4 regions of the Mesorhizobium sp. M0618 genome follow, and region 1 is predicted to be linked to each of the others. Evidence: predicted binding sites of a transcription regulator. Region 1 holds the regulator's gene; each other region holds the start of a gene.

What was found. The regulator PhoB, encoded in region 1, activates phosphate uptake and scavenging genes when phosphate is short. The targets are predictions, from matches to a motif close to TGTCATNNANCTGTCAT.
Region 2: NKJ04_RS10585 (acid phosphatase) is a predicted target of PhoB. The motif match lies at 5,772-5,788, and genes of this name have one in related genera.
Region 3: ppk2 (polyphosphate kinase 2) is a predicted target of PhoB. The motif match lies at 3,860-3,876, and genes of this name have one in related genera.
Region 4: phnF (phosphonate metabolism transcriptional regulator PhnF) is a predicted target of PhoB. The motif match lies at 2,065-2,081, and genes of this name have one in related genera.

Annotation. Positions count from the first base shown of each region.
Region 1 covers NZ_JAMYQH010000022.1:73,430-81,293, forward strand. Annotated here, with positions in the region: gene NKJ04_RS22405 (PstS family phosphate ABC transporter substrate-binding protein) at 503-1,531, shown strand; gene pstC (phosphate ABC transporter permease subunit PstC) at 1,627-3,093, shown strand; gene pstA (phosphate ABC transporter permease PstA) at 3,090-4,406, shown strand; gene pstB (phosphate ABC transporter ATP-binding protein PstB) at 4,424-5,242, shown strand; gene phoU (phosphate signaling complex protein PhoU) at 5,269-5,976, shown strand; gene phoB (phosphate regulon transcriptional regulator PhoB) at 5,993-6,682, shown strand; gene eglC (endo-1,3-1,4-beta-glycanase EglC) at 7,146-7,864, shown strand, end outside.
Region 2 covers NZ_JAMYQH010000007.1:180,644-188,507, reverse strand. Annotated here, with positions in the region: gene NKJ04_RS10615 (uracil-xanthine permease family protein) at 1-831, shown strand, start outside; gene corA (magnesium/cobalt transporter CorA) at 1,068-2,042, shown strand; gene NKJ04_RS10605 (MaoC family dehydratase) at 2,166-2,642, shown strand; gene NKJ04_RS10600 (MaoC family dehydratase) at 2,639-3,109, shown strand; gene NKJ04_RS10595 (adenine phosphoribosyltransferase) at 3,155-3,700, opposite strand; gene NKJ04_RS10590 (alpha-hydroxy acid oxidase) at 3,710-4,855, opposite strand; gene NKJ04_RS10585 (acid phosphatase) at 5,032-5,727, opposite strand; gene NKJ04_RS10580 (cytochrome c1) at 5,855-6,727, opposite strand; gene NKJ04_RS10575 (cytochrome b) at 6,756-7,864, opposite strand, start outside.
Region 3 covers NZ_JAMYQH010000027.1:71,976-79,839, forward strand. Annotated here, with positions in the region: gene hemB (porphobilinogen synthase) at 10-1,041, shown strand; gene NKJ04_RS25260 (cobaltochelatase CobT-related protein) at 1,048-1,992, shown strand; gene NKJ04_RS25265 (dihydrofolate reductase family protein) at 2,140-2,787, shown strand; gene ppk2 (polyphosphate kinase 2) at 2,838-3,758, opposite strand; gene NKJ04_RS25275 (aldo/keto reductase) at 4,029-5,072, shown strand; gene NKJ04_RS25280 (hypothetical protein) at 5,247-5,399, shown strand; gene NKJ04_RS25285 (DUF982 domain-containing protein) at 5,466-5,699, opposite strand; gene NKJ04_RS25290 (GntR family transcriptional regulator) at 5,813-6,478, opposite strand; gene NKJ04_RS25295 (multidrug efflux MFS transporter) at 6,643-7,864, shown strand, end outside.
Region 4 covers NZ_JAMYQH010000008.1:197,496-205,359, forward strand. Annotated here, with positions in the region: gene NKJ04_RS11730 (zinc-binding alcohol dehydrogenase family protein) at 1-998, shown strand, start outside; gene phnF (phosphonate metabolism transcriptional regulator PhnF) at 1,278-2,027, opposite strand; gene phnG (phosphonate C-P lyase system protein PhnG) at 2,160-2,621, shown strand; gene phnH (phosphonate C-P lyase system protein PhnH) at 2,621-3,232, shown strand; gene NKJ04_RS11750 (carbon-phosphorus lyase complex subunit) at 3,234-4,346, shown strand; gene NKJ04_RS11755 (hypothetical protein) at 4,349-4,552, opposite strand; gene NKJ04_RS11760 (alpha-D-ribose 1-methylphosphonate 5-phosphate C-P-lyase PhnJ) at 4,618-5,586, shown strand; gene phnK (phosphonate C-P lyase system protein PhnK) at 5,583-6,359, shown strand; gene phnL (phosphonate C-P lyase system protein PhnL) at 6,682-7,389, shown strand; gene NKJ04_RS11775 (DapH/DapD/GlmU-related protein) at 7,386-7,864, shown strand, end outside.

The DNA of each region.
Region 1 (7,864 bases):
CTCTGCCCGAGTGCGGGGAACGCGGCGAAGATTCGCGCCCCTGTCAGCGGCCAAGACTATGGCGCGATCGCACCATATCAAAGGCGGCATCCAGCCGAGACAATGGCTACATTCGAATTCCGCTCTTCCCAGTTACGGGCGGGAGCAGCGACCGCCGGCATGAGACAGCGTCAACCTACCCCAACGGACCTGTTTTCGGCGATGGCCCGGCCACGACACCGTCTGGCTGAGAGCAACGCGCTCCCGTCCGGCTTTTCTTCACAGAGGCCGGCTGGTCCCAAATCGCCGGCCAGCCTCGGCTGAATAGAGCAAGTCCCTGATTCCGGTGACAAAGCCGGGCTGCGTCGGGAGTGCCGGCCAGGCGGCATTCTGCTCATCCCGATGAAGCGTTACCGGGGTGACATCAAACTGTCATGCGACTGTTATAATCGAAGGCTATTGGCCTCAGCGGGCGCCGACTGACGAGCGCCGAGAGACCATCTTCCGAACAGGAGCAGGCCACATGAAGAAATTCCTCTATACGGCGTCGGCCGCTGCGCTTGCGCTCGCCGCGTCGTCCGGCTTCGCCGCCGCGCGCGACCAGATCCAGGTCGCCGGGTCATCGACCGTGTTACCTTATGCCAAGATCGTTGCCGAGCAGTTCGGCGAAACGTTCACCAACTTCAAGACCCCGGTCGTCGAATCCGGCGGCAGCGGCGCCGGCATCAAGGAATTTTGCAAGGGCGTCGGCGAAGACACGATCGACATCGCCAACTCGTCGCGTCCGATCAAGGCGGACGAACTCAAGTCCTGCGCCGACGCCGGCGTGAAGGAAGTCCAGGAAGTCCGGATCGGCTATGACGGCATCGTCTTCGCCACCGACATCAAGGGCCCGGACTGGGCGCTGGTTCCCGCTGACATCTACAAGGCGCTCGCGGCCAAGCTGGTCGTTGACGGCAAGCTGGTCGACAATCCGAACACCAAGTGGAGCCAGGTCAATCCGAAGCTGCCCGACTGGGACATCGCCGCCTACATTCCGGGCGAAAAGCACGGCACGCGCGAAGTGTTCGAGACCAAGCTCCTCGATGCCGGCTGTGACAAGGCTGCTCTCAAGGCTGCCGGCATTGCCGACGACAAGGAAATCGGCAAAACCTGCATCGCCATCCGCAAGGACGGCAAGGCCGTCGACATCGATGGCGACTATACCGAGACGCTCGCCCGCATAGACTCCAACAAGACCGGCGTCGGCGTGTTTGGCCTCGCCTTCTATGAGAACAATGCCGACAAGCTGAAGGTCGCCACCGTGGAAGGCATCGTGCCTTCGACCGAGACGATCGCCAGCGGCAAGTATCCCGTCTCGCGCCCGCTGTTCTTCTACGTCAAGAAGGCGCATCTGGGCGTCGTTCCCGGCCTCAAGGAATATGTCGAGTTCTTCCTTGACGACCAGATGGTTGGCCCGGAAAGCCCGCTCGCCGAATACGGCCTCGTTGCTGCACCGGATGCCGAGCGTCAGGCCCAGCGTGACGCTTTCGCCGCCGGAAAGTCGATGTAATCAGCTGCCGAACCGGGGTGCGGGCCAATCCCGCGCCCCGGTTTCATCGCAGGCCGCAATGGCGGCTGCGTAAGAATTTCTCTTGGGGTGGGTCCATGTCGTCCTTGCTCGTACTGGCCATCGTCGTTGCCGTCGGCCTGGTTGCCTTTTTCATCGGCCGGCAACGTGCCGCGGCCCAGGACAATGGCAAGGTCAAGCCGCATTCGCGCGCCCATTATCATGGCTGGTGGGCCTTCCTGCTCGCCGTTCTGCCTGCTCTTTTGCTGCTTGCCGTCTGGACCGTCGGGTCTTCCATCTATCTGGACCGACACATTCACGCTGCCTTGCCCGAGCGCACCGTCGACAGCAAGGTTGCCAGTGAGGCACTGGACGTCAGCCTGGTAAAGAGCCTCGCCAGGGGCCTGCGCAAACTCGATGCGGGCACACTGGCCGCAATGCCTGCCAGCTTTGCCGAGTTGCAGCCGCTGCTCGCCGCCAAGGGTGTGGCACTGGCGAGCGACACGCAGGATTACATGATCCCGATCGCCGTCGAGGCGAACAAGGTCCAGGACCGGCTCGGCCTGTTCGGCGCCATTGTCATTCTCGTTTCCTCGATCGCCGGCGCCTTCTATGCGCTCAGGCAGATCGAGCCGCGCGCCAGGGCACGCAACAATGTCGAGAGGCTGATGCTGTGGGGGCTGCTTGCCGCCTCCACCATCGCCATCCTGACCACCATCGGCATCGTGCTTTCGATGCTGTTCCAGACGATCACCTTCTTCGAAAGCGTCTCGCCGATGAGTTTCTTCTTCGGCACCGTCTGGGATCCGCGTTTTGCCGCTGCCGGTTCGGGCGGCAGCCAGGGCCAGTTCGGCCTGATCCCGCTTCTTGCGGGCACGCTCTACATCGCCGCCGTCGCACTGCTGGTTGCGGTGCCGGTGGGGCTGATGTCGGCTGTCTACATGGCCGAATACGCAACGCCCAGGGTGCGCTCGGTGGTCAAGCCGGCGCTTGAACTGCTGGCCGGCATACCGACCATCGTCTACGGCATCTTCGCCGTCGTCACGCTTGGGCCATTCCTGCGCGACCTGTCCGCGGCACTGACCGGCGGTTCGCCCTTCATCCAGGGCCAGAGCATCTTCACCGCCGGCCTGGTCATGGGCGTCATGCTGATCCCGGTCGTGTCCTCTCTTTCGGACGACATCATAACCGCGGTGCCGCGCGCCATGCGCGACGGGTCGCTCGGCCTCGGCGCGACCCGCTCCGAGACGATCAAGCGGGTGATCCTGCCGGCTGCACTGCCCGGCATCGTCGGCGCCGTCCTGCTGACTGCCTCGCGCGCTATCGGCGAAACGATGATTGTCGTGCTGGCGGCGGGCGTCGCCGCCAACCTCACCATCAACCCGTTCGAGGCGATGACGACCATCACCGTCAAGATCGTCAACCAGCTCACCGGCGACCTCGAGTTCAATTCGCCGCAGACGCTGGTCGCCTTCGCGCTCGGCCTGACGCTGTTCGCGCTGACGTTGGTGATGAACATCGTCGCGCTCTACATCGTGCGCAAATATCGGGAGCAGTACGAATGACCGACATTTCCATGGATACGATGGTCAGGGCGGCGGCCCATCCGCGCCGCGACATCGGCCTGAAGGCCCGTTACGCTGCCGAGCGCCGATTCCGCATCTATGGCGTCGTGGCGATTTCCGTAGGCCTGGCGTTCCTGGCAATCATGCTGATCACCATCGTCTCGAAAGGCTACACCGCCTTCTGGCAGACGACGGTATCACTGCCGATCTCGTTCGACGAGAAGGTGATCGATCCTTCCGGCAAACGCGCAACCGATCCGAGCGTTCTGATCAAGGCGAATTATCCCAAGCTCGCCGAAAACGCGCTGGTGGCCAAGCTCGGCATCAATCCCGACGACAAGCCGGCGATCAAGCAGCTCAAGGGCTTCCTGTCGGAAGGCGCCCGCGTCCAGTTGCGCGACATCGTTGCCGCCGATCCGTCCGTGATCGGCACGACGCGCGACGTCAACATCCTCGCCGCCGCCAATCTCGACTCGGCTTTCAAGGGTCAGATCGACCTCAGCGTCGAGGAAGCGCGACGCAAGGTCTCGGACCAGCAGATCACCTGGATGAACAAGCTCAAGGCCGAGGGCGCGATGGCCGAGCACTTCAACAGCGGCCTGTTCACCTACGGCGCCTCCAGCCGCCCGGAAACCTCGGGCATGGGCGTGGCGATCATCGGCTCGTTCTATATGATGGTGATCGTGTTGCTCCTGGCGCTGCCGATCGGCGTCGCCGCCTCCATCTATCTGGAGGAGTTCGCCAAGAAGAACCGTTTTACCGACCTTATCGAGGTCAACATCAACAATCTGGCCGCAGTGCCGTCAATCGTCTTCGGCTTGCTCGGCCTCGCGGTGTTCATCAATTTCCTGGGCATGCCGCGCTCTGCCGCCTTCGTCGGCGGCCTGGTGCTGACGCTGATGACGCTGCCGACGATCATCATCGCGACGCGAGCCGCACTTGCAGCGGTGCCGCCGTCGATCCGCTCGGCAGCTCTCGGTCTTGGCGCCTCCAAGATGCAGATGGTGTTCCAGCACATCCTGCCGCTTGCCGCGCCCGGCATCCTCACCGGCACCATCATCGGTCTGGCGCGTGCGCTCGGCGAAACCGCGCCTCTGCTGCTGATCGGCATGGTCGCCTTCGTCGCCGATCCACCGACGACGCCTTTCGATCCGGCCACCGCGCTGCCGGTGCAGATCTATATGTGGGCGAACGAGGCCGAACGCGCCTTCGTCGAGCGTATGTCCGGCGCCATCATCATCCTGCTCGTCTTCCTCATGGCCATGAACATCACCGCGATCGTGCTTCGGCGTCGGTTCGAGCGGCGCTGGTAGAAAAAAGGCATCTTGGTATGAACATCATGACCGAACAGTCCCTTGAAAACGCAGTGGGCGACAAGATGAAGTCGAACGAAGTAATCAAAATGCGCGGCGACAAGGTCGGCGTGTTCTATGGCGAGAAGCAGGCGCTGTTCGACGTCGATCTCGACGTCCGCCTGAACCAGGTGACGGCGCTGATCGGCCCCTCCGGCTGCGGCAAGTCCACCTTCCTGCGCTGCCTCAACCGCATGAACGACACCATCGATTCAGCACGGGTAACCGGCAAGATAACGCTCGACGAAGAAGACATCTACGACAAGAACATCGATGTCGTCGAACTCAGGGCGCGCGTCGGCATGGTGTTCCAGAAACCCAATCCGTTCCCCAAATCGATCTACGAGAACGTTGCCTATGGTCCGCGCATCCACGGATTGGCCAAGCGCAAGGCCGACATGGACCAGATCGTAGAGTCGAGCCTGAAGAAGGCGGCGATCTGGAACGAGGTCAAGGACCGTTTGCAAGAACCTGGCACGGGTCTTTCCGGTGGCCAGCAGCAGCGTCTGTGCATTGCACGCGCCATCGCCGTGTCACCCGAGGTGATCCTGATGGACGAACCGTGTTCGGCGCTCGACCCGATCGCCACCGCTCGCGTCGAGGAACTGATCGACGAACTGCGTCAGAACTATACCATCGTCATCGTCACCCATTCGATGCAGCAGGCAGCGCGCGTGTCGCAGCGCACCGCGATGTTCCATCTAGGCTATCTGGTCGAGGAGGGCGCCACCGACAAGATGTTCACCACCCCCGACGACAAACGCACCCAGGACTACATCACCGGCCGGTTCGGCTGAGCTCAGGCATACGAGGGACGAAGATCATGGGTGAACATACCGTCGCATCTTTCGATGAGGATCTGGAGCAGATCAGCCAGCTGATCCGCGACATGGGCGATCTCGCCCGCTCGATGGTCAGTGGCTCGACCAGGGCTTTGCTCAATTCGGACAATGCGCTGGCGCAGCGCGTGGTTTCCGATGATGCCATCATGGATGCACGCCAGCGCGAGCTGGACGATCGCGCCATCACGCTGATCGCCAAGCGCCAGCCAATGGCCAACGATCTGCGTGCGGTGGTCGGTTCGATCCGCATGGCCGGCGACCTTGAGCGCATCGGCGACCTTGCCAAGAACATCGCCAAGCGCGTCGGCACTGTCGGGCTGAGTGTCACGCCGCACGACCTTTCGCATTCGATCGACGCGATGGCGCAACTGGTGCTGATCCAGGTGCAGGGGGTCGTCGACGAGTACGCCGCCGCCGACCCGGCAGCGCTTGCCACGCTCAGAAACAATGACGAACGCATCGACGTCAAATACACCTCGGTGTTCCGCGAGCTGCTGACCTACATGATGGAAGATCCCCGCAACATCACGGCGTGCACGCACCTGTTGTTCTGCGCCAAGAACCTCGAGCGGATCGGCGACCACGTGACCAACATCGCCGAAAATGCCTACTATGTTTTGACCGGCACGCAGCTGCCAGCCAATCGTCCGAAGCAGGACGAGACGGCAATGTCCGCGCCAGCGGCATAACAGGGGTGACCAGCCGATGATCGCACCACGCATCATGGTGGTGGAGGATGAGGAGCCGCTAGGCGTGCTGCTCCGCTACAATCTTGAATCCGAAGGTTACCAGGTCGAGGTGGTGACGCGCGGCGACGAGGCCGAAATCCGGCTGCAGGAGAACGTTCCCGACCTTCTCGTGCTCGACTGGATGGTGCCGGCGGTTTCCGGCATCGAACTCTGCCGGCGCCTGCGAATGCGCCCAGAGACCGAGCGGCTGCCGATCATCATGCTGACCGCGCGAGGCGAGGAAAGCGACCGCGTGCGCGGCCTGTCGACCGGCGCCGACGACTATCTGGTCAAGCCGTTCTCGACGCCGGAGTTCATGGCCAGGGTCAAGGCGCTGCTGCGCCGGGCCAAGCCGGAAGTGCTGTCCAGCGTGCTAAAGGTCGGCGACATCGTGCTCGATCGCGAGTCGCACCGGGTCTATCGCAAGAAGAGCGAGATCCGGCTCGGGCCGACCGAATTCCGCCTGCTCGAATTCATGATGCGCCACCCCGGCCGCGTGTTCTCGCGCAGCCAGCTGCTCGACAATGTCTGGGGCGAGACGATTTACATCGACGAACGCACTGTCGACGTGCACGTCGGCCGGCTGCGCAAGGCGGTCAACAACGGCCGCATGCCTGATGTCATCCGCACCATCCGTGGGGCGGGTTACGCGATCAGGGAAGACTAGGTGGCTGTTCCGTCCCGATAGATCGTGACCGGGAAAACTCGATTAGCACGTGGTCGCCAACAGCCGCGAAGAGTGGAATGTTGCACTCGTCTCATCGATGGGGAGCGAGCACGTGACGCTTTGGCCCAAATGCGGTCATTCGAAACCTGATGAGGATGACCGCTCTTGGCGGTACGTCGCCATCTTGCCCGCAGACTCCGACCAGAAAGCCATGCAAGAATAAATTTGAGTTAACTTAGATATACGTTCGTTAAACGACGTGTGTTCTGCATAAATATACGATTTTACTAAATTGCTTCAATTTACATTGAGCCATCACCTCCTTATTCATTATCCGCCTTCCGATTATTGCGGTCTCGGATCGAATGACGATTCCGTGGAACGATCTCGTTCCTTGCAGCGTTGCTTTGGGAGCGGTCGCCGGACCTTTGACCAGGTCGGACACCATGAGGAAGGATTTCTGATGAGCACGGTCTTAAACGCCAAAGGCATCCCTCTTGCCTACACCGGCGCTTCCACTCATTGGTTCTCGGCCACCGGGTCTGGACCGGAACTGCATGGCACCTCCGGCAACGACTCCTTCTGGGGAGACACCGGCGTCACTGTCACGATCCACGGTGGCGCCGGCGACGACTACTATCATCTCTATTCCACCAACAACAAGGTGGTCGAGGATCCTGGGGCAGGGATCGACACGATCGACACATGGATGAGCTACAAGCTCCCTGACAATTTCGAGAACCTCGTCGTTACCGGCACCAACCGATTTGCGTTCGGAAATGCGTTGGACAACATCATCAAGGGCGGGTCAGGTCACCAGACGCTGGATGGCGGCAAGGGAAATGATGTCCTGATCGGCGGCGATGGCGCCGATACTTTCGCCATCTCCAAAGGTAATGGAAGCGATCTTATCTTCGATTTCGGTGCGACCGATGCGCTCCGCCTTAACGGCTACGATTTCACTTCGTTCGATGCCGTCCGTTCACAGATGGTCCAAGTGGAATCGAACGTGATGCTGAACCTCGGATCCGACGAAATCCTGGTGTTCAAGAATACGACCATCGACAAGCTGCAGCCCACCCAGTTCGAACTTCCGATAGACAAGTCCGCAATGACGCTGTCCTTCTCCGACGATTTCAACACGCTGAGCCTTCGGGACGGGCAGGACGGCACCTGGAATTC
Region 2 (7,864 bases), on a different contig from region 1:
GGCACCGCCACGGTCGGCGGCAACATCGTCCTCGCTTTTATCGCCGCTGCCTTCCTCGTCGGCTGCATGCTGACCGGCATGGCACTTGGCGCGAAGGGCGCCTGGCTGCGCCTGCTGTCCGTGATCATCGCCCTGGTGGCAGGCAGCGTGGCCGCCGCCTTCATGGGCCAGTTGAACATGGCGGGCGTTGCGGACGCGACATGGTTTTCCATGCCGCGAATCGCCTTCCTCAATCTCGACGTGACGTTCTCGCTGTCGGCGACACTGACGATGCTGATCGTCTATATCGTCGTTCTCGCCGAAACCACCGGCACCTGGTTCGCCGTCGGCGCCGTCATCGACAAGCCGCTGTCGGACGAGCAGCTCGACAAGGGCGCGACAGGTGAAGGCCTCGGCTGCCTGGTCAGCGCGCTGCTGTGCAGCACCCCGGTGACCGGCTATTCGTCCAATGCCGGCATCATTGCCATCACCGGCATTGCCAGCCGCGCCGCCTTTGCCGCCGCCGGCATCTTCCTGGTGCTGTTCGGGCTGATCGGCAAGCTTTCGGCGGTCATCGCCGCGATACCGGGGCCTGTCATCGGCGGCGTTTTCGGCGTCCTCTGCGTCGTCATCGCCATGAACGGTTTCCGCGTCGTGCGCGGTACACCCCTGACCGAGCGCAACATGCTGGTCATCGGTCTGCCGATCCTGATGGCGCTGTTTGCCACGCTGGCGCCGCCGGATTTCGTCAAGACGCTCCCCGACCTCGTGCAGTACATCCTCGGCTCATCGATCGCCTTCGGCGCCGTCTGGGCCATCGTGCTGCACCAGATCCTGCCAAACTCCCGGTAGACGTATCCTAAGATGGCGGGCGGCAATGTGCCGTCCGCTATCTCTCTGCATCGTTGACAGCACTTGCCGTTGACCTGTTTTGCGGGCGGCATGGCCTGCCTTGACCTTGTCACATCACGGGTCTAATCGGCTGGGGCACGCGGTCGGCGCTTTCGGCGAAAGTGTCCGTCTCGTGCAATCCAACACGACGCGTCAATCCGAACGCACCCTTTGGCCCCAGCAAGGGATATCAGGCGATGATCAAGGCCTTCGTCGTGGACAATGACCGCCTGCGCGTCGTCGACGATCTCCTGGCAAACAGCGAGACCATCGTCTGGGCGGACCTGTTCAACCCGACAAAGGAAGAGGAAGCGACGATCGAGAGCTGGCTCGGCGTTGCCATTCCGACGCGCGAGGAGATGGAGGAGATCGAGATTTCGAGCCGCCTCTATGTCGAGGACGGCGCCTACTTCATGACCGCCACCCTGCCCGCCCAGACCGAGGTCGACGATCCCTTGATGTCGCCGGTCACCTTCGTGCTCGCCGGCACAAGGCTGATCACGGTGCGCTACCACGAGCCGAAGGCCTTCAAGACCTTTCCGCAGCGCGCCGAGAAGGTGGCGACCGGCTGCACCAGCGGCGACACCATCCTGATCGGCTTGCTGGAGGCGATCGTCGACCGTCTCGCCGACATTCTGGAACGCGCCGGCCGCGACATCGAGGCGATCTCGCGCGATATCTTCGAGGCGCGGTCGACCAAGGTTTCCAAGCGCAACCGTGATTTCCAGGAGTTGCTGAAAGCCATCGGCCGCAAGGAGGACATTGCCTCCTCGATCCGCGACAGCCTGATCTCGCTGCAGCGCCTGGCAGGCTTTTTCGCCCATGCCTCGACCCGCACCAAGATGAGCAAGGACACCAAGGCGCGCATCAAGACGCTGTCGCGCGATGTGCTGTCGCTGGCCGACCACGCCACCTTCCTGTCGCAGAAGATCTCCTTCCTGCTCGACGCCACGCTCGGCATGATCTCGATCGAGCAGAACGCCATCATCAAGATCTTCTCGGTCGCCGCCGTCATCTTCCTGCCGCCGACTTTGGTCGCCTCGATCTACGGCATGAATTTCGACGTCATCCCCGAGTTGAAATGGGAGCTTGGCTATCCCTTCGCCATCGCCATGATGGTGCTGTCGGCGATCCTGCCCTTCTGGTACTTCCGCCGCCGCGGCTGGCTCTGAGTGGCCCTGTCGATCGGCTGCCACAGGCTGGCGCAGTAGAAATCGCTTGACCAAATGAACGCCGGCCTGCATCCGGAAACCCCGATCCTGGGGATCGTGGGTCGACAAGCCGGATTCCAGACCATGACTGCAGAGATAAAAACATGGGCCTATGAGGACTTCATCGAGGGCGCGTCGATCGACCTCGGCTCGAAGCTCGTGAGTGCCGCCGAGATCGTCGAATTCGCCGGAGAATTCGACCCGCAGCCGATGCATCTCGACGAGGAAGCCGGCAAGGCCAGCATCCTCGGCGGGCTGGCAGCGTCGGGCTGGCACACCTGCGCAATGTTCATGCGCATGCTGTGCGATGCGTTCCTGCTGGACTCGACCTGCCAGGGCGCGCCCGGAGTCGATCAGGTCAAATGGAAAAAGCCGGTCCTGGCCGGCGACCAACTGACCGGCACCCTGATGGTTATTGCCAAGCGCCTGTCGAAATCGAAGCCGCAACTCGGCTTCGTCACCATGCGCAGCGAACTGTTCAACCAGCGTGGCGAAAGCGTCTTCGAGCTCGAGAACTCCGTCATGTTCCTCACGCGCGATGCCGCGGGGAGCCAAGCATGACACTGGACGAGTTCTTCCGTATCGGCACCACCGTCACGCTCGGCTCGCACTCATTCGAGCCCGAGGCGATCAAGGCCTTCGCCCGTAAGTACGACCCGCAAATCTTCCATATCGACGAGGAGGCCGCGAAGAAAAGTGTGCTCGGCGGCCTCTGCGCGTCCGGCTGGCACACGGCCGCGACCTGGATGAAACTCAATCTGGAAAACCGTATGGACGCCGAGATCGCTGCGTGGAGCGGTCCCGGTCCAGTGCCGGAATTCGGTCCCTCGCCCGGCTTCAAGAACCTGAAATGGCTGAAGCCGGTCTATGCCGGGCAAACCATCACCTTCACGCGCACCGCGCTGTCGCACCGCCCAATCGCCTCACGCCCCGGCTGGCGGCTGCTGGCGCTGCGTTCGGAAGCTTTCGATTCCACCGGCGACAAGGTGCTCGAGTTCGAAAGCGCCGTTCTGGTGAAGGCCGAGTAACGCCACTTTCCCTCTCCCTTCTTGTAGGAGAAGGGAGAGCACTCCTCAATGTCCTTCGAACCCTATCAGCGTTCTGACCGGCACACCGAGGGCTTCGAGCTTGGCGCGGCCGCCGAGGTCCGGCAGGTCGATGACAAAACAGGCAGCGAGGATGTCGGCGCCGATCTGGCGCAGAAGTTTGACCGCCGCCTCCGCGGTGCCGCCGGTGGCGATCAGATCGTCGACAAGGATCACCTTCTCGCCCGGAGCAACGCCGTCCTTGTGCATCTCCATCTCGTCCAGCCCATATTCCAGGCTATAGGCGACGCGCACCGTCTCGTAGGGCAGCTTGCCTTTCTTGCGGATCGGCACGAAGCCGGCCGAGAGCTGATGGGCGACGGCGCCGCCAAGGATGAACCCGCGTGCCTCGATGCCGGCGATCTTGTCGATCTTCTGGCCGGCATAGGGATGCACCAGTTCGTCGATGGCGCGGCGGAAGGCGCGCGCATTGCCGAGCAGCGTGGTGATGTCGCGAAACAGGATGCCGGGCTTGGGATAATCCGGAATGGTGCGGATCGCGGCGAGCAATGTGTCTTCGAGGGAGGATTTCATGGGTCGAGATTACCTGAAACGGAGGTTCTTGCGCGACAATTGTTCGATCGAACTGCAGCCCATCAGCTTCATGCCGCGTTCGATCTCGACCCGCATCTGTTCAAGCGCCCGTTCGACGCCGGGCTGGCCGGCCGCCGCGAGCGGAAACAGATAATAGCGTCCGACGCCGACGGCCTTGGCACCGAGCGACAGCGCCTTCAGCACATGGGTGCCGCGCTGCACGCCGCCATCCATGATGACGTCGATCCTGTCGCCAACGGCGTCGACGATCTCGGCAAGCTGATCGAACGCCGCCCGCGAGCCATCCAGCTGCCGCCCGCCATGGTTCGACAGCACGATGCCGCTGCAGCCGATGTCGACGGCGCGTCTTGCATCCTCCACCGACATGACGCCCTTGAGGCAGAACGGACCCGACCAAAGCTTGACCATCTCGGCCACGTCGTCCCACGTCATCGACGGGTCTAGCATCTCGGTGAAGTAGCGGCTGATCGACATCGTGCCGCCGCCCATGTCGACATGCTCGTCGAGCTGCGGCAGCTTGAACCCCTCATGGGTGAAATAGTTGATCGCCCAGGCCGGCTTGAGCGCGAACTGTGCCATTCCGGCGAGATTGAGCTTGAAGGGAATGGCAAAGCCGGTGCGTTTGTCGCGCTCGCGGTTTCCCCCGGTGATGCTGTCGACGGTCAGCATCATCACCTCGACGCCAACCGCCTTTGCGCGCTGCATCATCGCCCGGTTGAGGCCGCGATCCCGGTGGAAATAGAACTGGTAGACCTGTGGGCTGCTGCTGATGCCGCGCGCCTCCTCGAGGCTGACGGTGCCAAGCGAGGAGACGCCGAACATGGTGCCGTATTTGGCGGCGGCCCTGGCGACCGCGCGCTCACCCTGATGGTGGAACAGGCGCTGCAAGGCGGTCGGCGAGCAATAGAACGGCATCGCCAGCTTCTGGCCCATGACCGTCACCGACATGTCGACCTCGCTCACTCCGCGCAGCACGTTGGGAACAAGGTCGCAGGTCTCGAAGCTTTCGGTGTTGCGGCGATAAGTGACCTCATCGTCGGCCGCGCCGTCGATGTAGTTGAAGATCGGCCCGGGCAGCCGCTGCTGTGCCATCCGCCGGAAATCGGAAAAGTTGTGACAGTCGCTGAGCCGCATCATCGAATTCCAAAGGCCATGGCGGGACGAGCTTCTCGCCACCGTTCGATGCGTCGAATATCAACCTGATGCCGCCATGCCAACGGACTAATTGCCGAACTTTCGCTTGAGCACGAGCGTTAACAAAAAAGGAGCGCCTTAAGCGCCCCTTCCCGTCTAAATCCGGCTGACGAGGATTACATGCCGAGATCGGAACGAAGCTCGGCCCTGGCCACTTCATATTCAGCCTTGAAGTCGTCCCGGTTGAGCAGGACCGCGGCAATAACGCTGCCGGAAATCTTGCCCATCTCGACGTCGGACGCATAGTGGATGCCGCCGACCTCGCGGTTGTGGGCGTATTCGGCCGCACGCGCCATGATCTCGGCGCGCTTTTCCGGGACCATGTCGGACAGGATGATGCCCATCATCGTGCCTACGGTGGCATGGCCAGACGGCCAGGAACCGGAGCTCGACAGCTTGACCGCCGGCTTGACGAGATCGCTGAGCTGATGCGGGCGCGGGCGCTTCCAGACATCCTTGGCCGGGTCGACGACAGCCCCTTCGGTAACCACCACGCGATCGAAGAAAGCGCTGAATTTCGGCAGCGTTTCCTTGTTGAATTTCGGCCCCATGACGTCGGCAAAGCGCCAGACATTCTCCTCGGCATCGGCCACCGCGCTGGCGACCATCTCCGGGGTGCGCGTCACCTGCAGCGTCAGCACCTCGCCGAGTTCGGCCTTGGTCTGCGCCGAATCGTTTGCCGGCGGCGGCGGCAGGATCATCGTCAGGTCGACGTCCTTGTTGGTGACGAAGGGCTGGGCGTCTTCCGCTTGCGCGGCCGAGCCGAGGATGAGCAGCAACAGGCCTGCCGCGAGCGATGCGTATCTTTTCATGAATGCGATCCTTTGATGAGAGCAGCACAGGATCGCCGGATGCGATGACGGCCATGTGACATGACCAGCCTCCGGAAATGCAAAAGGGCGCCTCTCGGCGCCCTTCGCGATCACTTGATTGTGTGGTCTAGTGGGCCACGCCTTCCCACACCTTGCGCTTGGTGAGATAGACCAGCGCGCCGAACAAAAGCAGGAACACCAGAACGCGAAAACCGGTCTTCTTGCGGTCTTCCATATGCGGCTCGGCCGCCCACGCCAGGAAGGCGGAGACGTCGCGGGAATACTGGTCGACGGTCTGCGGCGCACCGTCATCATAGGTCACCTGGCCGTCGGAGAGCGGCTTGGGCATTTTCAGCGACACGCCGGACATGAAGTACGGATTGTAGTGGGTGCCTTCCGGGATCACCATGCCGGCCGGCGGCGTCTGGTCGTAGCCGGTCAGCAGCGAGTGGATATAGTCGGGACCGCCGGCATCGTATTGTGTGAAGATGTCGAAGACGAATTGCGGAAAGCCGCGCTCGACGCCGCGAGCCTTGGCCAGCAGCGACATGTCGGGCGGGGCAGCGCCGCCATTGGAAGCGGCGGCCGCTTCGTCGTTGGCGAACGGCGGCGGGAAGTGGTCGGACGGCTTGCCTGGACGGTCGAACATGTCGCCGGCATCGTTGGGACCGTCATGGATCGTGTACTCGGCCGACAGCGTCTTGATCTGCGCATCGGAATAGCCGAGGTCCGACAACGTTCGGAACGCCACCAGGTTCATCGAATGGCAGGCCGAGCAGACTTCCTTGTAGACCTTGAGGCCGCGCTGCAGCTGCGCCTTGTCGTAAGTGCCGAACGGGCCGGTGAAACTCCAGTCCATTTCCTTTGGCTCGTCGATCGGGAAATGCGTCGGATTGGCCACATTGTGTGCCTCTTCGGCGGCGATCGCCCGAGTGCCCGCGGCCCCAGCGGCGACGGCCACGAGGCCGATCAGCGCCAGCGAGGTGAGAATCTTTTTCATGCCAAATCCCCTTAGATTCTCTACCCGCTCAGCCTTTGGTTTCCGGCGCCGCCGTAGCGCCCGCCGGATGTCCGCTGCCGCCCTTGTTCTTCTCGAGGACCGCCTCGGTGATCGAGTTCGGCAGCCGTCGCGGCGTCTCGATCAGTCCGAGCACCGGCAGCGCGATCAGGAAGAAGGCGAAGTAGAACAATGTCGCCATCTGCGCCATGAACACATAGCTGCCTTCGGCCGGCTGCGAGCCCAGCCAGCCAAGCAGGATGGCATCGGCCACGAACAGCCAGAAGAACAGCTTGTACCAGGGCCGGTAAACGGCCGAGCGTACCTTCGAAGTGTCGAGCCACGGCACCAGGAACAACATGACGATGGCGCCGAACATGCACAGCACGCCGCCGAGCTTGGAGTTGATCGGCCCGACATTGAAGGTGATGGCGCGCAGGATCGCGTAGAACGGCAGGAAGTACCATTCGGGCACGATGTGGGCCGGCGTCTTCAGCGGGTTGGCGACGATGTAGTTGTCGGGATGGCCGAGATAGTTCGGCAGGTAGAAGACGAAATAAGCGAAGAAGAACAGGAACACGATCATGCCGAACGCGTCCTTGATGGTCGCGTAGGGGGTGAAGGCGACAGTGTCGGTCTTCGACTTGACCTCGATACCCGTCGGGTTCGACTGGCCCACGACATGCAGCGCCCAGATGTGCAAAACGACGACGCCGGCAATCATGAACGGCAACAGATAGTGCAGCGCAAAGAAACGGTTCAGCGTCGGGTTGTCGACGGCAAAGCCGCCGAGCAGCAGCTGCTGAATCCAGTCGCCGACCAGCGGAATGGCGCTGAAGAAGCCGGTGATGACGGTGGCGCCCCAGAAGCTCATCTGGCCCCATGGCAGCACGTAGCCCATGAAACCGGTCGCCATCATCAGGAGATAGATGATGCAGCCGAGGATCCAGAGCAGTTCGCGCGGCGCCTTGTAGGAGCCGTAATAGAGGCCACGGAAGATGTGGATGTAGACGGCGACGAAGAAGAACGAGGCGCCGTTCGAATGCATGTAGCGCAGCAGCCAGCCGGAATTCACGTCGCGCATGATCTTCTCGACCGAGCCGAAGGCCAGATTGGTGTCAGCCGTGTAATGCATGGCCA
Region 3 (7,864 bases), on a different contig from region 1:
GTATTGGCGATGAACAAATTCACCCCCGCAAAGCCCGCCGGCGCGCGCGGCGTCGACGAGATCACCGGCAGCCGCCGTCTGCGCCGCATGCGCAAGGCCGACTGGTCGCGCCGCCTCGTGCAGGAGAACCGGCTCACGGTCGACGACCTGATCTGGCCGATCTTCGTCGTCGAGGGCAAGGGTGTCCGCGAGCCGATCGCCGCCATGCCCGGCGTCTTCCGCCTGTCGATCGATCTCGCCGTCAAGGAGGCCGAGCGCGCGGCAAAACTCGGCATTCCGGCACTCGCCACCTTCCCCAATGTCGACATCTCGCTGCGCGACCAGACCGGCTCGCACATCCTCGATCCCAACAATGTCATCAACCGCGCCACCCGTGCGATCAAGGATGCGGTGCCGGAGATCGGCATCATCACCGACGCAGCGCTCGACCCGTTCACCAGCCACGGCCATGACGGCATCCTGCGCGACGGCATCATCGTCAACGACGAGACAGTGGAACAGGTGACCGCCGCTGCTGTCATCCAGGCGGCCGCCGGTGCCGACATCATCGCGCCGTCCGACATGATGGACGGCCGCATCGGCGCCATCCGGGACGCGCTTGACGCCAATGGTTTCCAGGATGTGGCGATCATGTCCTATGCGACCAAATTCGCTTCGGCCTTCTACGGCCCCTATCGCGAGGCGGTGGGCACCGCCGGCCTGCTCAAGGGCGACAAGAAGACCTATTACATCGACCATGCCAATTCCGACGAAGCGGTGAGAGAGGCCGAACAGGACATTGCCGAGGGCGCCGACATGCTGATGGTCAAGCCCGGCCTGCCCTATCTCGACATCATCCGACGGCTGAAAGACGAGTTCCAGATGCCGACCTTCGCCTACCAGGTGTCGGGCGAATATTCGATGATCAAGGCGGCAGGCGCCAATGGCTGGATCGACGGCGAGAAGGCAATGCTGGAATCGCTGCTCGCCTTCAAGCGCGCCGGCTGCGACGGCATCTTGACCTATTTCGCGCCCGAAGTGGCGGAACTGCTGAAGGGATAGCCGACATTGCTGCGAAGGCTGGGCAAGCATTTCAGATCATTGTTTGTCCCCGTGCCACGCGGCGACACTGCTACGCCCGGCTATCACGCCTACGTCACGCTCCATGACTGGATTGTGCCGAGCCTAAAACTGTCAAACGCTATCGGGCAGCTTTCGGACAAACATAAATCCGCGGTCGAGGCGATATGGGCAGAGCTGGAGAGCGGCCTCGCCGGCTGGAGGACGAAGCATCTGATTCTGGCAGCGGATATTGCCACTGAAGTCCGGGATAGCGTATCGGCGCCTGACCGCGCTGATACGGTCGTCTCCATTCTCGTCGACCAGTCCGGATCGATGCGCGGCCAGAAAATGCTGTACGCGGCTGCTTCAGTCGACATTGCACAGGAGTTTCTGCGGACACTCGGCATAAAGGTCGATATCCTTGGGTTCACCACGCGCAATTGGCGCGGTGGGGAATCGCGGCGCATCTGGAATGAAGATGGCCGGCCCAAAAATCCGGGAAGGCTGAACGACCTGCTGCACATTATCTACCGGCAGGCCGACGACAGCCGTCAGAGCAGTTTGGGTCATGTTCTCAAGCCGATGTTACGGCCGGACCTTCCCAAGGAGAACATCGACGGCGAAGCCATCGAGTGGGCCGTTGGGCGTCTGCGAGAACGACCCGAGGCCCGTAAGGTTCTGCTTGTTGTCTCAGACGGAGCACCCGTTGACGACGCCACGCTGCTGGCAAATGGAGCGCACTATCTCCAAGACCATATTTTGCAGGTGATTGGGCAGGTTGAGGCAGCCGGAGATATCGAATTGCTGGCCGTTGGTCTGGGCTTTGCCGTCGACCGATACTACCGGACGTCGGCGCATTGCGAGGCGCCCGACGAGCTTGCCGGGACGGTGTTGTCCCTCTTGCGGGACCATTTGATCGCTAAACGGGACAGTAAAGTCGAGTTGAGCTGACAAGGCTGCACCCCGCCTTTCGTACCCCAGCGTTGCAGGTCCGCTACGTTGGGAGATTGCTGCCGCCAGAAAACTGCTTGCAATTAAAAACCAGTTTGATACAAAACAACTGCTTGCAAAATACAACTGGTTATCGAGGAGGCTCGCATGTCCAAACTTCGCGTCAACGCTTTCACCCTGTCGCTCGACGGCTATGGCGCCGGTCCTGATCAGGATCTGAAAAATCCGCTCGGCGTCGGTGGGGAATCCTTGCACAAGTGGTTTGTCGACACCCGCACCTTCCGAGAGATGGTGCTCGGACAAGATGGCGGCACCACCGACGTCAACGAGGCGTTCGCGGCGCGCAGCTTCGAAAATGTCGGCGCCTGGATCCTCGGCCGAAACATGTTCGGACCGATCCGCGGCGAGTGGCCTGACGACAGCTGGAAGGGCTGGTGGGGCGACAACCCGCCCTATCATGTGCCGGTTTTCGTGCTCACCCATCACAAGCGGGAACCGATCACGATGGAGGGCGGCACCACTTTCCACTTCGTCACTGACGGTATCCATTCAGCTCTTGAACAGGCTAAGGCTGCCGCTGGCGGCAAGGACGTGCGGGTCGGCGGCGGCGTCGCCACCATCCGGCAATATCTGCAGGAAAAACTGATCGACGAGATGCATCTGGCGATCGCGCCGGTGCTGCTGGGCACGGGCGAGAACCTTCTTACCGGCCTCGACATGCTCAAGCTCGGTTATGTCTGCAACGAGCAGGTGGCGACGCCGCTCGCCACGCACGTCATCATCAAGCGGGCGTAGGTGGAGAGCCAATCTCCCCCCTCGAGGGGGAGATTGCAGCTTCGTCTATCTCAATACTTCTCCGGCACGTAAAGCTCGCGCGGCAGCACTTGGCGTTCGTATTCGGGGTTGAAGACGCGCTCCGGCAGCGTGATCTCCTCGTGCGGCACCTCCTCGTAGGGCAATTGCTTGAGCAGATGGTCGATGCAGTTCAGCCGCGCGCGCTTCTTGTCGTTGCCCTCGACGATGAACCAGGGCGCTTCCGGGATGTTGGTGCGGGCGAAGGTCTCTTCCTTGGCCTTGGTGTATTGCTCCCAGCGCACGCGCGACTGCAGGTCCATCGGCGACAGTTTCCACTGCTTCATCGGATCATGGATGCGCATCAGGAAGCGCATCTGCTGTTCCTCGTCGGTGATCGAGAACCAGTATTTGACCACGGTAATGCCCGAGCGGACCAGCATGCGCTCGAACTCCGGCACGTCGTGAAAGAATTCTTCGACCTGATCGGGCTGGGCAAAACCCATCACCCGCTCGACGCCCGAGCGGTTGTACCATGAGCGGTCGAACAGCACGATCTCGCCGCCGGCCGGCAGATGCGGGACATAGCGCTGGAAATACCATTGCGACTTTTCGCGCTCGGTCGGCGCCGGCAGTGCCACAACACGGCAGATGCGCGGATTGAGCCGCTGGGTGATGCGCTTGATGACACCGCCCTTGCCGGCCGAGTCGCGTCCCTCGAAGATCACCACCAGCTTCTTCTTGTGATAGGCGACCCAGGACTGCAGCTTGATCAATTCGGACTGCAGGCTGATCAGGTCGCGAAAATATTGCATGCGATCGATCGAAGGCGGATGCGAATTCTTGTAGATCTTGGCGATCTCCATCGACAGCGCCGGCTCCGACATTTCGAGCTCATAGTCTTCGTCGGGCGTGTCGGCGAGTTCGGCTTCAAGCCAATCCCTGGCCGCAGAATTCTGTTTTAGCTCGGTCATTATCGGCTGCTCCACTTGCAAGCTCTGTCGATCGGCGCCCCAAACTCCCGGCTTACAGCCCGGAACGGCAACGCCTGAGCCGACTTCAATATAGGCCCGCAATGACGGTTTTATTGCAGCCTGACCTGATCGCCACCACTGCAAAAACCCGCGAGGCATGATCGATCCGCCGCCCTGGCATGGAGACATGCCGCGCAAATTGTCCTACAAATAGCAGCCACATTCGGGCGCCCTTCCCAACCCCTTCTCAATGCAATCGCGAGGACCGACATGGAATACCGCACTCTCGGCCGTTCCGGCCTGAAAGTATCGACGCTGACCACGGGCACCATGACTTTCGGCGGCGCCGGCGCATTTTCGGCTGTCGGCAAGACCGACCTCGACGAGGCGCGCCGGATGATCGATCTCTGCATCGACGCCGGCATCAATGTCATCGACACCGCCAATGTCTATTCGAACGGCATTTCGGAAGAAATCATCGGCGAAGCGCTCGGCGGCAAGCGCAAGGGCGACGTGCTGATCGCCTCCAAGGCGCGGATGCGGATCGGCAAAGGTCCCAACGATGAAGGCCTGTCGCGCCATCACCTGATCCGCGAATGCGAGAAGAGCCTGAAGCGGCTCAGGACCGACGTCATCGACATCTATTTCCTGCACGAATGGGATGGCGTAACACCGCTGGAGGAAACCATCGCCGCGCTCGATACGCTGGTTGCCCAGGGCAAGATCCGCTATGTCGGCTGCTCCAACTATTCCGGCTGGCAGGTGATGAAGGCGCTCGGCATCAGCGACAGCCATCATCAGCCGCGCTTCGTCACGCAGCAGATCCATTACACGCTGGAAGCGCGCGAGGCGGAGTACGAACTGCTGCCGATTTCCGTCGACCAGGGGTTGGGCGTTCTGGTCTGGAGCCCGCTTGCCGGCGGATTGCTGTCCGGTAAATACCGCCGTGACAGCCCCACCGCCCGCCAGCTTGCCGGCTGGTCGGAACCACCGATCCGCGACGAGGATCGGCTGTGGCGGATCGTCGATGTGCTTGTGGAGATCGGCGCGCAGCGCGGCGTGTCGGCAGCGCAGGTGGCGCTGGCCTGGCTGCTTGGCCGGCCGTCCATCAGTTCCTTGGTGATCGGTGGCAGGACGGAAACGCAGTTCCGGGACAACATCGCGGCGGCAAGCCTGGTGCTTTCCGGCGAGGAGCGCGAGCGCCTCGACGCGGTCAGCCGGCCGCCCTTGCTCTATCCCTACTGGCACCAGCAACTGACGGCAAAGGACCGTTTTGGTGCCGCCGATCTGGTGATTGACCGAAGCGGCATCTGATCGGCAAATCGACGGCGATAGGTATCGCCACCGCAATGATGGGCCTGGCCCTTCATTGCGACGCGCATCTTGCAAGCCTGGCCATCATCGACGCACTATCGCTTCAGCTGTTGTGTTTGACGGCTAATGCTCCTAGGCAGGACCAGAGCCGCGAGGCAGTGAAAAGGAGCCGATATGGCGCGACCACCAAATTACGATCAGGAACGCAAGGAACGCGACCGCCAGAAGGCGGCCAAGAAGGCCGAGAAGCTGGCAGCCAAGGTTGCAGCGAGGGAACGTTCGAAGCCCGAAGACGAGACTGAAGCCGAAACCGAAACGGCAAAGTGACGGCAAACGGCCCGCAGATGCGGGCCGCGCCTCAATTCGGATTGCCGCCCCGGATGTCGCCTTGTGTCAGGCCGGCGCCTTGTCGCTGACGAACACGTCCACTTCGCGTGCTGCCGCGATGAAGGCGCGCCTGGCGTTCATCGCCGGCTTGTCGCCGGCGAGTGCGTCATGGCAGGCCTGCAGGGCCGCGCGATGCTTGGGGCTGCGCTTGCCGGGCCAGCTGTTGAGGAGGTAGTCGGAAGCCTCACGCGCCGTGCGCAAGAGCTGAGTGCTTCCCGCCGCGACTGACTTCACAGTCACAGGTGTTTCAAATCGGTTGTTTTCCATGGCCGCTCCTTACGCCATCGGCGTCTGCGAAGCGAGGCGAAAGTGCGCGTACGTCCAGACGCCGCTTTGCGCCCCTTCATCCACTCTTAAGCAGCAACGACGGCAAAGCCTCTGGCGCGAAGACCGCGCCGATCGTTGGCGAGCGACGTCACCAGCCGGTCGCGGCTGCCGACGATGTGGCCTGACAGCAGGCGCGCGGCTTCATCGGCGTCGCCAAGGCGCGTGGCCGCCAGAATGGCGCGATGTTCAGCCCAGGCGCGGGCAAGGGCCGCTTCGTCGCGAACCTCCAGCCAGCGCGCCCGCGACAGGCGCGTCATGGCATCGCGCACCGCCCTAAACAGGAACTCATTGCCCGACAGACGCGCCAGTTCGATGTGAAAATCCATGCCGACGCGATGCCATTCCTCGCGCGGCGTGTCGTTGTCGCAGGACTCGAGCATCGCCTCGATGACATCGACGGCGCTCCGGTCCGCCAGGCTGCATGTCAGGCGAAGCGCCGCAACCTCGACCGCCTCCCTGTAGACGGCGATCTGCTCGAGTTCAGCCAGATTGATCGGCGACACCGTCCAGCCACGTCCGTCCCTGCCGACCAGGCCCTCGGTCTCAAGCCGCAGCAGTGCTGCCCTGACCGGGGTTCGCGACGCGCCGAAGCGGCTCTCGATCCAGCGCTCGGTCAGCTTCTCGCCGGGACCGATCTCGAGGCCCAGGATCATTTGCCGAAGCTGTTTCTCGACGCTCTGCATCTGCGACATTTTTGCTCCCGGTTTCCGATGGCTTCCGACCGTTGACGACGATCACATTTGAGGTTGCATTGACAGCGGCCAAGCTTGCGTCCATGACGTGAACCATCTTGGTATCCCAAATTGGTATCCGCAGCAACCATCGAGAAAAGAGTTGCTGGGACAGGACATATGACATGCAGCAGAGCACGCCCCCGGCGACCGACAGCACCTACAACATCCACTGGCGGCGCAATCTGTTCGTGTGCTTTGCCGGCTCGTTCTCGACGCTTGTCGCCATGACGCTGCTTTTGCCGTTCCTGCCGCTCTATATCGAGCAGCTCGGCGCCGAGGGCCACGCGGCGATCGTGCAGTGGTCGGGGATCGCCTATGGCGCGACATTCTTCGCGGCGGCGCTGGTGGCGCCGCTCTGGGGACGTCTCGGCGACCGCTACGGCCGCAAGGTGATGCTGGTTCGCGCCAGCTTCGGCATGGCCATATGCATGTCGCTGACCGGCATGGTGCAGACGGTCTGGCAACTGGTGCTGCTGCGGCTGCTGATCGGTTTTGCCGGCGGCTATTCCTCGGGATCGACCATCCTCGTCGCCATGCAGACGCCGAAGGAGCGTTCCGGCTGGGCGTTGGGCCTGCTGTCGGCCGGTATCACGGGTGGGGCTCTGGTCGGTCCGCTGGTTGGCGGCGCCCTGCCGCCGCTGATCGGCATCCGCGCCACCTTTCTCCTCTCCGGCGGCGTCATCTTCCTGGCGTTCCTGGCAACCACGTTTCTGATCAAGGAGAATCCCCGGCCGAAAACAGCGGACGCCGCAGCGACGCAGAAGCGGAAAGGCGGCTGGTCACAAATCCCCGACAAGCGGCCTGTCGTCGCCATGCTGGCGACCGGCATGCTGTTGAGCTTCGCCACCATGTCGATCGAGCCGATCATCACCGTCTATGTGCAGCAGTTGATTGCGGACCAAAGCCGCGTGACGCTGATATCGGGCGTCGTCATGTCGGCGGCGGCCCTTGGCGCCATCCTGTCGGCCTCGCGCCTCGGCAAGCTCGCCGACCGCGTCGGCCACTGGAACGTCATCATCGGCGCGCTTGCCGTCTCGGCGCTGCTGCTGATCCCGCAGGCCTTCGTCACGCAAAGCTGGCAACTCATCGGCCTGCGTTTCCTGATGGGCCTGGCGCTGGGCGGCCTCTTGCCGTGCATCACCAGCGTTATCCGTCACAATGTGCCTGACGGCGTCGGCGGCAACGTGCTCGGGTTGTCGATTTCCGCCCAGTATGTCGGGCAGGTCGCCGGCCCCCTGCTGGGCGGCTTTGCCGGTGGTCATTTCGGCATGCGCTCGGTGTTTCTGGGCACATCCGTCTTGATGGCGGGGGGCGCGGTGTATAACTGGCTGGCGCAATCACGCC
Region 4 (7,864 bases), on a different contig from region 1:
GTTCGCCCGGCGATCTTGTCCTTGAAGACCGGCCCGCACCAGAGGCACCGCCTCCCGGCTGGGCGCTGGTGGCGGTCAGCCATGTCGGCATCTGCGGCACCGACTACCACATTTTCGAGGGCAAGCACCCGTTCCTCGCCTATCCCCGCATCATGGGCCATGAGGTGTCGGGAACGATCGTCGAGGCCGGCGACGGCGTCGATCTTGCCGTTGGTGAGCCCGTGGTGATCAACCCCTATCTTTCCTGCGGCAAGTGCATCGCCTGCCGGCACGGCAAGCCCAATTGCTGCGTCAGGATCGAGGTCTTGGGCGTGCATCGAGACGGCGCCATGTGCGAACGGATTCTGGTGCCGGCGCAAAATCTCTATCCCGCCAACGGCCTTTCGCTGGCCGACGCCGCCGCAGTCGAGTTCCTGGCCATCGGCGCGCATGCAGTGCGGCGCGCCCGCGCCGACCCCGGCGCCCGCACGCTGGTCATCGGCGCTGGCCCGATCGGGCTCGGCACCGCCATCTTCGCCCGCATCGCCGGGCTCGACGTGACGCTGCTCGACATGAGCAGTGAAAGGCTCGCCTTCGCCGCAAATGAGCTTGGTTTCCAGACCCTCGACGGGTCGCGCGGCGCGGTGCCCGATCTGGTCAAGGGAGCGACATCAGGCGAAGGCTTCGATGTCGTCTTCGACGCCACCGGCAACACCCAATCGGTGCAGTCGGCTTTCGCCCATGTCGCGCATGGCGGAACGCTGGTGCTGGTCTCCGTCGTCAAGGACGACATCAGCTTTTCCGATCCGGAATTCCACAAGCGCGAGATGACGCTGATCGGCAGCCGCAACGCGCTGCGCGCCGACTTCGATCACGTCGCCGCCTCGATCCGCAACGGCGCCGTGCCCCTGGCCAAGCTCGTCACACACCGCACCACACTCGCCGGCACGCCGCGCGATCTCGCCCGCTGGGCACACGAGAAATCCGGCCTGATCAAGGCTGTGATCGAGGTCGGATAGAGGCGCCTGTTCGACACGAATTCGGAGATCGTTGAGCGCCCAACTTGGTAGATCTGATGCTTTGGCGACTAGCCGCAACATCCATCGCTTCGTCATCCTATGGCGGAGCGAGGAGCGAAGCGACGCGGCGCAGACCATAGGATCCATGCCGTGACCTGAGAGCGTTGCTTCGGTGCAGAATTCTGCGCCGCTGCGCTCTTCGCCCGAGATCGCGGCATGGATCCTTGGGTCTCCGCGACGGAGCTGCGCTCCTGCTTCGCCCAAGGATGACGACGTTAGCTACAGCGCCGACAGCTTCAGCTCCACCCGCTCGGCCGGGAAGCGCGACTCGGAAAACTGGATCGGCTGGCCGTCCGGCGTGACGTTGACGGCAACCGTGACCAGCACGATGGCGCCCGGCAGCAGGTCGAGGTCGGCAAGGTCCGCCGCATCGGCATGGCGCGCCGACAGCACGGTCGATTGCCGGAGATAGTCGTCGATGCCGAAACGCGCCAGCGATGCGGTGATCGAGCCGGTTTGCGCCATCGCGGCATCGATGCCGGCAAAGCGCCGGGCCTCGAACCAGCCGGCAGCACGCGACACCGGCCGTCCGTCGGCTTCGCCGCGCGTTTCCAACCGGATCACATCGGCTCCCCTGGCAAGGCCAAGGCCCTCGGCAACGCGCTGGCTGGCCGGCTCGATCGACGAGGCGAGCAGGACGATGTGCCGTTCCGTCGTTTGCCCTTGCAGCCCTGTCGAAAAGCGTGTGCGCGCGCCGATCGGATAGGACAGCCGCTTGCGCGACAGTACGAAGGTGCCGCGCCCCTGCTCGGCCCGCAGCACGCCTTCCCTTACAAGGGCCGATATGGCGCTGCGCACCGTGTGACGGTTGACGCCATAGCGTTCTGCCAGCGCCACCTCCGGCGGCAACGCTGCATTCTCCGTGAAATCGCCGATGGCGATCGCATGCAGGATCTTGTCGGCGATCTGCCGCCACAGCGAAACGCCACTGCGCCGCTCGATGCTGTCCGCTGCCAGCCGCCCGACTATCATTGCCCCAACCTTCCAGCGCCCAGTCTTATATCGCTGTCATCCACCCGTCATGGACACGCGTTAGATAATAGGTATAATTTGTATAGTTGTCTATATCAATAGACAAATTGACAAAGAGGAATGCTGCTGATGCGAGGACAGGAAGCCCGCGACCAGGCCGAGCGCAAGGCCGCCATGGCGACACTGGCGCAATCCAGCGGCGATGACATCGTCCGGCTCTGGAATGAAGCCGGATTGCCTTCGGAAGCAGAACTGCTGCGCGGCCCCGAGACCGGGCTGGTCACCGTGCGCGGCCGCATCGGCGGCGGCGGCGCGCCCTTCAACGTCGGCGAGGCGACCGTCACCCGCGCCACCGTCCGGCTGCCCTCCGGGCAGGTCGGACATTGCTATGCGCTTGGCCGCGACAAGCAGAAGGCGAAGCTGGCGGCCATCGCCGACGCGCTGTGGCAGGACCCTGCCCGCCGCAATGAAGTCGAGACCGGACTGATAGCGCCCCTGCGGTCGGCTCTGACCGCAGCGCATGAAAAACGCCGCGCCGAGACGGCGGCAACGAAGGTGGATTTCTTCACCATGGTTCGCGGAGAAGACTGATGGACATTGCAGCGCAATCGATAGAGGGCGGTTTCGCCGATCCGGTCTTCAATGCCCAGACGGTGTTCCGCGCCGTCATGGACGCAATGGCGCGGCCAGGCAGCGTGCAGCCGCTGCCGGCCTTCGCCCGCCCGCCGGCGCCGCTCTCGGCGGCCGCCGGCGCCATCGCACTGGCGCTGTGCGATAACGACACCCCGCTCTGGCTCGACCCGGCCCTGCAAGCTTCCACCGCGATCAGATCCTGGCTTGGGTTCCACACCGGCGCGCCCGTGGCCAACACACCGGCCGATGCGCATTTCGCCTTCATCGCGGCCCCGGCCGAGATGATGTCGCTCGATGGTTTTTCGCAGGGCACGCAGGATTATCCCGACCGTTCGACCACGCTGATCCTGCAAGTCGGCGATCTCGTCTCCGGCACGCCGCTGTTGCTTGAAGGTCCCGGCATCGAAACCAGCGCCACGATCGCGCCGGCACAGATGCCGCGCCATTTCGTCGAGCAGTGGAAACAGAACATCAAGCGCTTTCCCAGAGGCGTCGACATCATACTCGCCACCGCTGATGGCATTGCCTGCCTGCCGCGCACGACGCGCATCAAGACGATGGAGGCGTAAGATGTATGTCGCGGTGAAAGGTGGCGAAGCCGCAATCGCCAACGCCCACAGCCTGCTTGCCGACCGCCGCCGCGGCGACCGTTCGCTGCCGGCACTACGTCTCGACCAGATCGTCGAGCAGCTGGCGCTCGGCGTCGATCGGGTGATGAGCGAAGGCTCGCTCTATGATCGTGAACTGGCCGCACTCGCCATCGTCCAGGCGCGCGGCGACATGATCGAGGCGATCTTCCTGGTGCGCGCCTATCGCACCACGCTGCCACGCTTCGGCTACTCCAGGCCCATCGACACCGCCGGGATGCTGGTCGAGCGACGTGTGTCGGCGACCTACAAGGATCTGCCCGGCGGCCAGTTGCTCGGGCCCACTTTCGACTACACCCACCGGCTGCTCGATCCCGAGCTTGCCGCCGGCGCTGACGTCGCCCAGCCCTTGCTGCGCGAGACGGAAGCGCAAGCCATGCCGCGCGTATCGGCGATCCTCGACCGCGAAGGCCTGATCGAACCCGACGGCGACATGCCGCAGGATCACGTCCCCGGCGACATCACCCGCGAGCCGCTCGAATTCCCGATGGCGCGCGACATCCGCCTGCAGGCGCTGTCACGCGGCGATGAAGGGTTTCTGCTGGCGCTCGGCTATTCCACCCAGCGCGGCTATGCCCGCAACCATCCCTTCGTCGGCGAGATCCGCATGGGCGAGGTCGAGCTCGAGCTCGACGTGCCCGAGCTGCCCTTCGCGGTGCCGCTCGGCACTGTCCGCGTCACCGAATGCCAGATGGTCAACCAGTTCAAAGGCTCGGCCAAGGCGCCGCCGCAATTCACCCGCGGCTACGGCCTGGTCTTCGGCCAGAGCGAGCGCAAGGCGATGGCGATGGCGCTGTGCGACCGGGCGCTGCGCGCGAAGGAGCTCGGCGAGGATGTCGTCGCCGCGGCCCAGGACGAGGAGTTCGTCATTTCGCATTCCGACAACGTCCAGGCGACCGGCTTCGTCGAACATCTGAAGCTGCCGCACTATGTCGACTTCCAGGCCGAACTCGACCTCGTGCGCCGCATGCGCGCCGAATACGACGCCCGCGGAAATGCCGACATGCTGGAAGACAAGAAGGAGGCGGCGGAATGAGCCTAGTCGCCCGACCCGCCATCACCGCCACCGCTGTCGTGCGAATGGTCGCCATGCCCGCCACTGTAGCCGCCGCCGATGCCAACGCTCTCGCCATGCGCGCCTTCCCTGGCTGCGGGAAAAACCATTCTTCGGAGGATAAACGCGACCACGCCGACGAACGCCAGCAGCAGAATTCCGATATGCAGCCAAGCGGTCTGGGTCATCCGATTTCGCCCCTGTTTCCGCGTCCTGGACGCCAATTCAATAGCACAATGTGGATGTGATCGCCATGACCGACATCGCCACCTACAACTTCGCCTATCTCGACGAGCAGACCAAAAGGATGATCCGCCGGGCGATCCTCAAGGGCATCGCCATTCCCGGCTACCAGGTGCCGTTTGCCTCGCGCGAAATGCCGATGCCCTATGGCTGGGGCACTGGCGGCGTCCAGGTCACGGCTTCGATCATCGGCCCGGACGATGTGCTGAAGGTCATCGACCAGGGCGCCGACGACACCACCAACGCGGTCTCGATCCGCGCCTTCTTCAAGAAGGTCGCCAACATCGCGGTGACCACTGATACCGCCAGCGCCACCATCATCCAGACCCGCCATCGTATCCCCGAACATCCGCTGACGGCGGGCCAGGTGCTTGTCTACCAGGTGCCGATCCCGGAACCCTTGCGCTTCCTCGAGCCACGCGAGACTGAAACGCGGAAAATGCATGCGCTGGAGGAATACGGCCTCATGCATGTGAAACTTTACGAGGACATCGCCAAACACGGCCGCATCGCCACCACCTATGCCTATCCGGTCAAGGTCGAGGGCCGCTATGTGATGGACCCGTCGCCGACGCCGAAATTCGACAATCCCAAGATGCACCGCTCACCGGCTTTGCAGCTGTTTGGCGCCGGGCGCGAAAAGCGCATCTACGCGGTGCCGCCCTTCACCGACGTGGTCAGCCTCGACTTCGAGGACCATCCGTTCGAGGTGCAGACCTTCGACCAGCCCTGCGCGCTGTGCGCGGCAGAGAATGTCTATCTCGACGAGGTCATCCTCGACGACCATGGCGGCCACATGTTCGTCTGCTCCGACACCGACCACTGCGAGAAGCGGCGCAACGCCCCTACCTCCCCCTTGTGGGGAGGTCGCGCCGAAGGCGCGGGTGGGGGTCTTGACCAATCCACGCCCCACTCAACCCCCACCCCGGCGCTGCGCGCCGACCCTCCCCGCAAGGGGGAGGGTAAGGAGATACAATGACCGACGAACCGCTGCTGCGCGTCTCGGCGCTCTCCAAATTCTACGGCTCGCGCGTCGGCTGCGACAACGTCTCCTTCGACCTGTGGCCGGGCGAAGTCCTGGCTGTCGTCGGCGAGTCCGGCTCCGGCAAGACGACATTGCTCAACTGCCTGTCGACGCGGCTGCTGCCAAGTTCCGGCACCGCCAGCTACCGCATGCGCGACGGCCAGTTCCGCGAACTCTACCGCATGAGCGAGGCAGAGCGCCGCTTCCTGATGCGTACCGACTGGGGTTTTGTCCACCAGAACCCGGCCGACGGCCTGCGCATGACGGTGTCGGCCGGCGCCAATGTCGGCGAGCGGCTGATGGCGGTCGGCGACCGTCACTACGGCAAGATCCGCGCCACCGCCGTCGACTGGCTGTCACGCGTCGAGATCGACGAGGACCGCATCGACGACGACCCGCGCGCCTTTTCAGGCGGCATGCGCCAGCGCCTGCAGATTGCCCGCAACCTCGTCACCGGCCCGCGCCTGGTGTTCATGGACGAACCGACAGGCGGCCTCGACGTCTCGGTCCAGGCGCGCCTGCTCGACCTGCTGCGCGGGCTGGTCACCGACCTTGGTCTCGCGGCCATCGTCGTCACCCACGACCTTGCCGTGGCGCGGCTTTTGTCGCAGCGCATGATGGTGATGAAGGACGGCCGCGTCGTCGAAAGCGGTCTCACCGACCGCGTGCTCGACGACCCGCGCGCGCCCTACACCCAGTTGCTCGTTTCCTCGATTCTGCAGGTTTGACGATGAAGTCTCAAAGCGCGTGTTCGCGAAACCTTGGCGCGAGGCACCCCCCTCTGGCCTGCCGGCCATCTCCCCCGCAAGGAGGGAGATCGGCTGTCCCTGCTGCTTTCACCAATTACCAAGGCTGCAAGAAAAGCGCTGCGGGTGAAACTGCCAATCTCCCCCCTTGCGGGGGAGATGTCCGGCGGGACAGAGGGGGGTGCCTCGCGCCGAGACCTCGCAACCACCCGCTTCGAGATTTCACCGTTATTCCGCACGTGCAATTGCATTGGCCAGAGGGGGGTGTTGGCCCACAAACGAATGACGATTGGAGAACCTTCTGATGGCCACCCCCCTTGTTGTCTCGGACGTCGCCAAGAGCTTCACCATGCATCTGCGCGACGGCATCAAACTGCCTGTTGTCGCCGGTGTCTCGTTCTCGATCAGGGCCGGCGAGTGCACCGTGCTCGGCGGCCCGTCCGGTGCCGGCAAGAGCTCGATCCTGAAGATGCTCTACGGTAACTACGCCGTCGACCAAGGCCAGATCATCGTCACGCACGATGATGGGCTGATCGACCTCGCCACCGCCAGCCCGCGCACCGTGCTTGCGGTGCGCCGGCAAACGATCGGCTATGTCAGCCAGTTCCTGCGCACCGTGCCGCGCGTTTCGGCGCTCGATGTCGTCGCCGAACCGCTGGTCGAGCGCGGCGAGGATCGCGAGATTGCCCGCGGCAAGGCACGCGCCTTGCTGGCGCAGCTCAACCTGCCGGAGAAACTCTGGGCTTTGCCGCCTGCGACCTTCTCCGGCGGCGAGCAGCAGCGCGTCAACATCGCGCGCGGCTTCATCACCGAGCATCCGATCCTGCTGCTCGACGAGCCGACCGCCTCGCTCGATGCCAGGAACCGCGATGTCGTGATCGAGCTCATCGCCGCCAAGAAGGCGGCCGGCGTCGCCCTGCTTGGCATCTTCCACGCCCACGACGTGCGCGAGGCGGTTGCCGACCGCATCATCGACGTCACCGCTTTCGCTCCCGGAAAAATTGCCGCATGACCAGGAAATTGTCGGAGACACCGCTGGTCCACCCGACGGCGGAGGTGCAGAACTCGACGCTCGGCCGCTGGACCGAGATCGCCGACCGCAGCCGGGTGTTGGAGAGCGAACTCGGCGACTATTCCTACATGATGCAGGACTGCGCCGTCTGGTGCGCCACGGTCGGCAAGTTTTCCAACATCGCCGCAAGTGTGCGCATCAACGCCACCAACCACCCGACCTGGCGGCCGACGCTGCACCATTTCACCTACCGCGCCTCGGATTATTGGGATGACGCCGAGCACGAGAGCGAATTCTTCGCCCAGCGCCGCGCCAAACGCGTCACCATCGGCCACGACACGTGGCTCGGCCATGGCTCGACCATCCTGCCCGGCGTCACCGTCGGCGATGGTGCCGCGGTCGGCGCCGGCGCTGTCGTCTCGAAGGATGTCGCCCCCTACACCATCGTCGCCGGCGTGCCGGCAAAACCGATCCG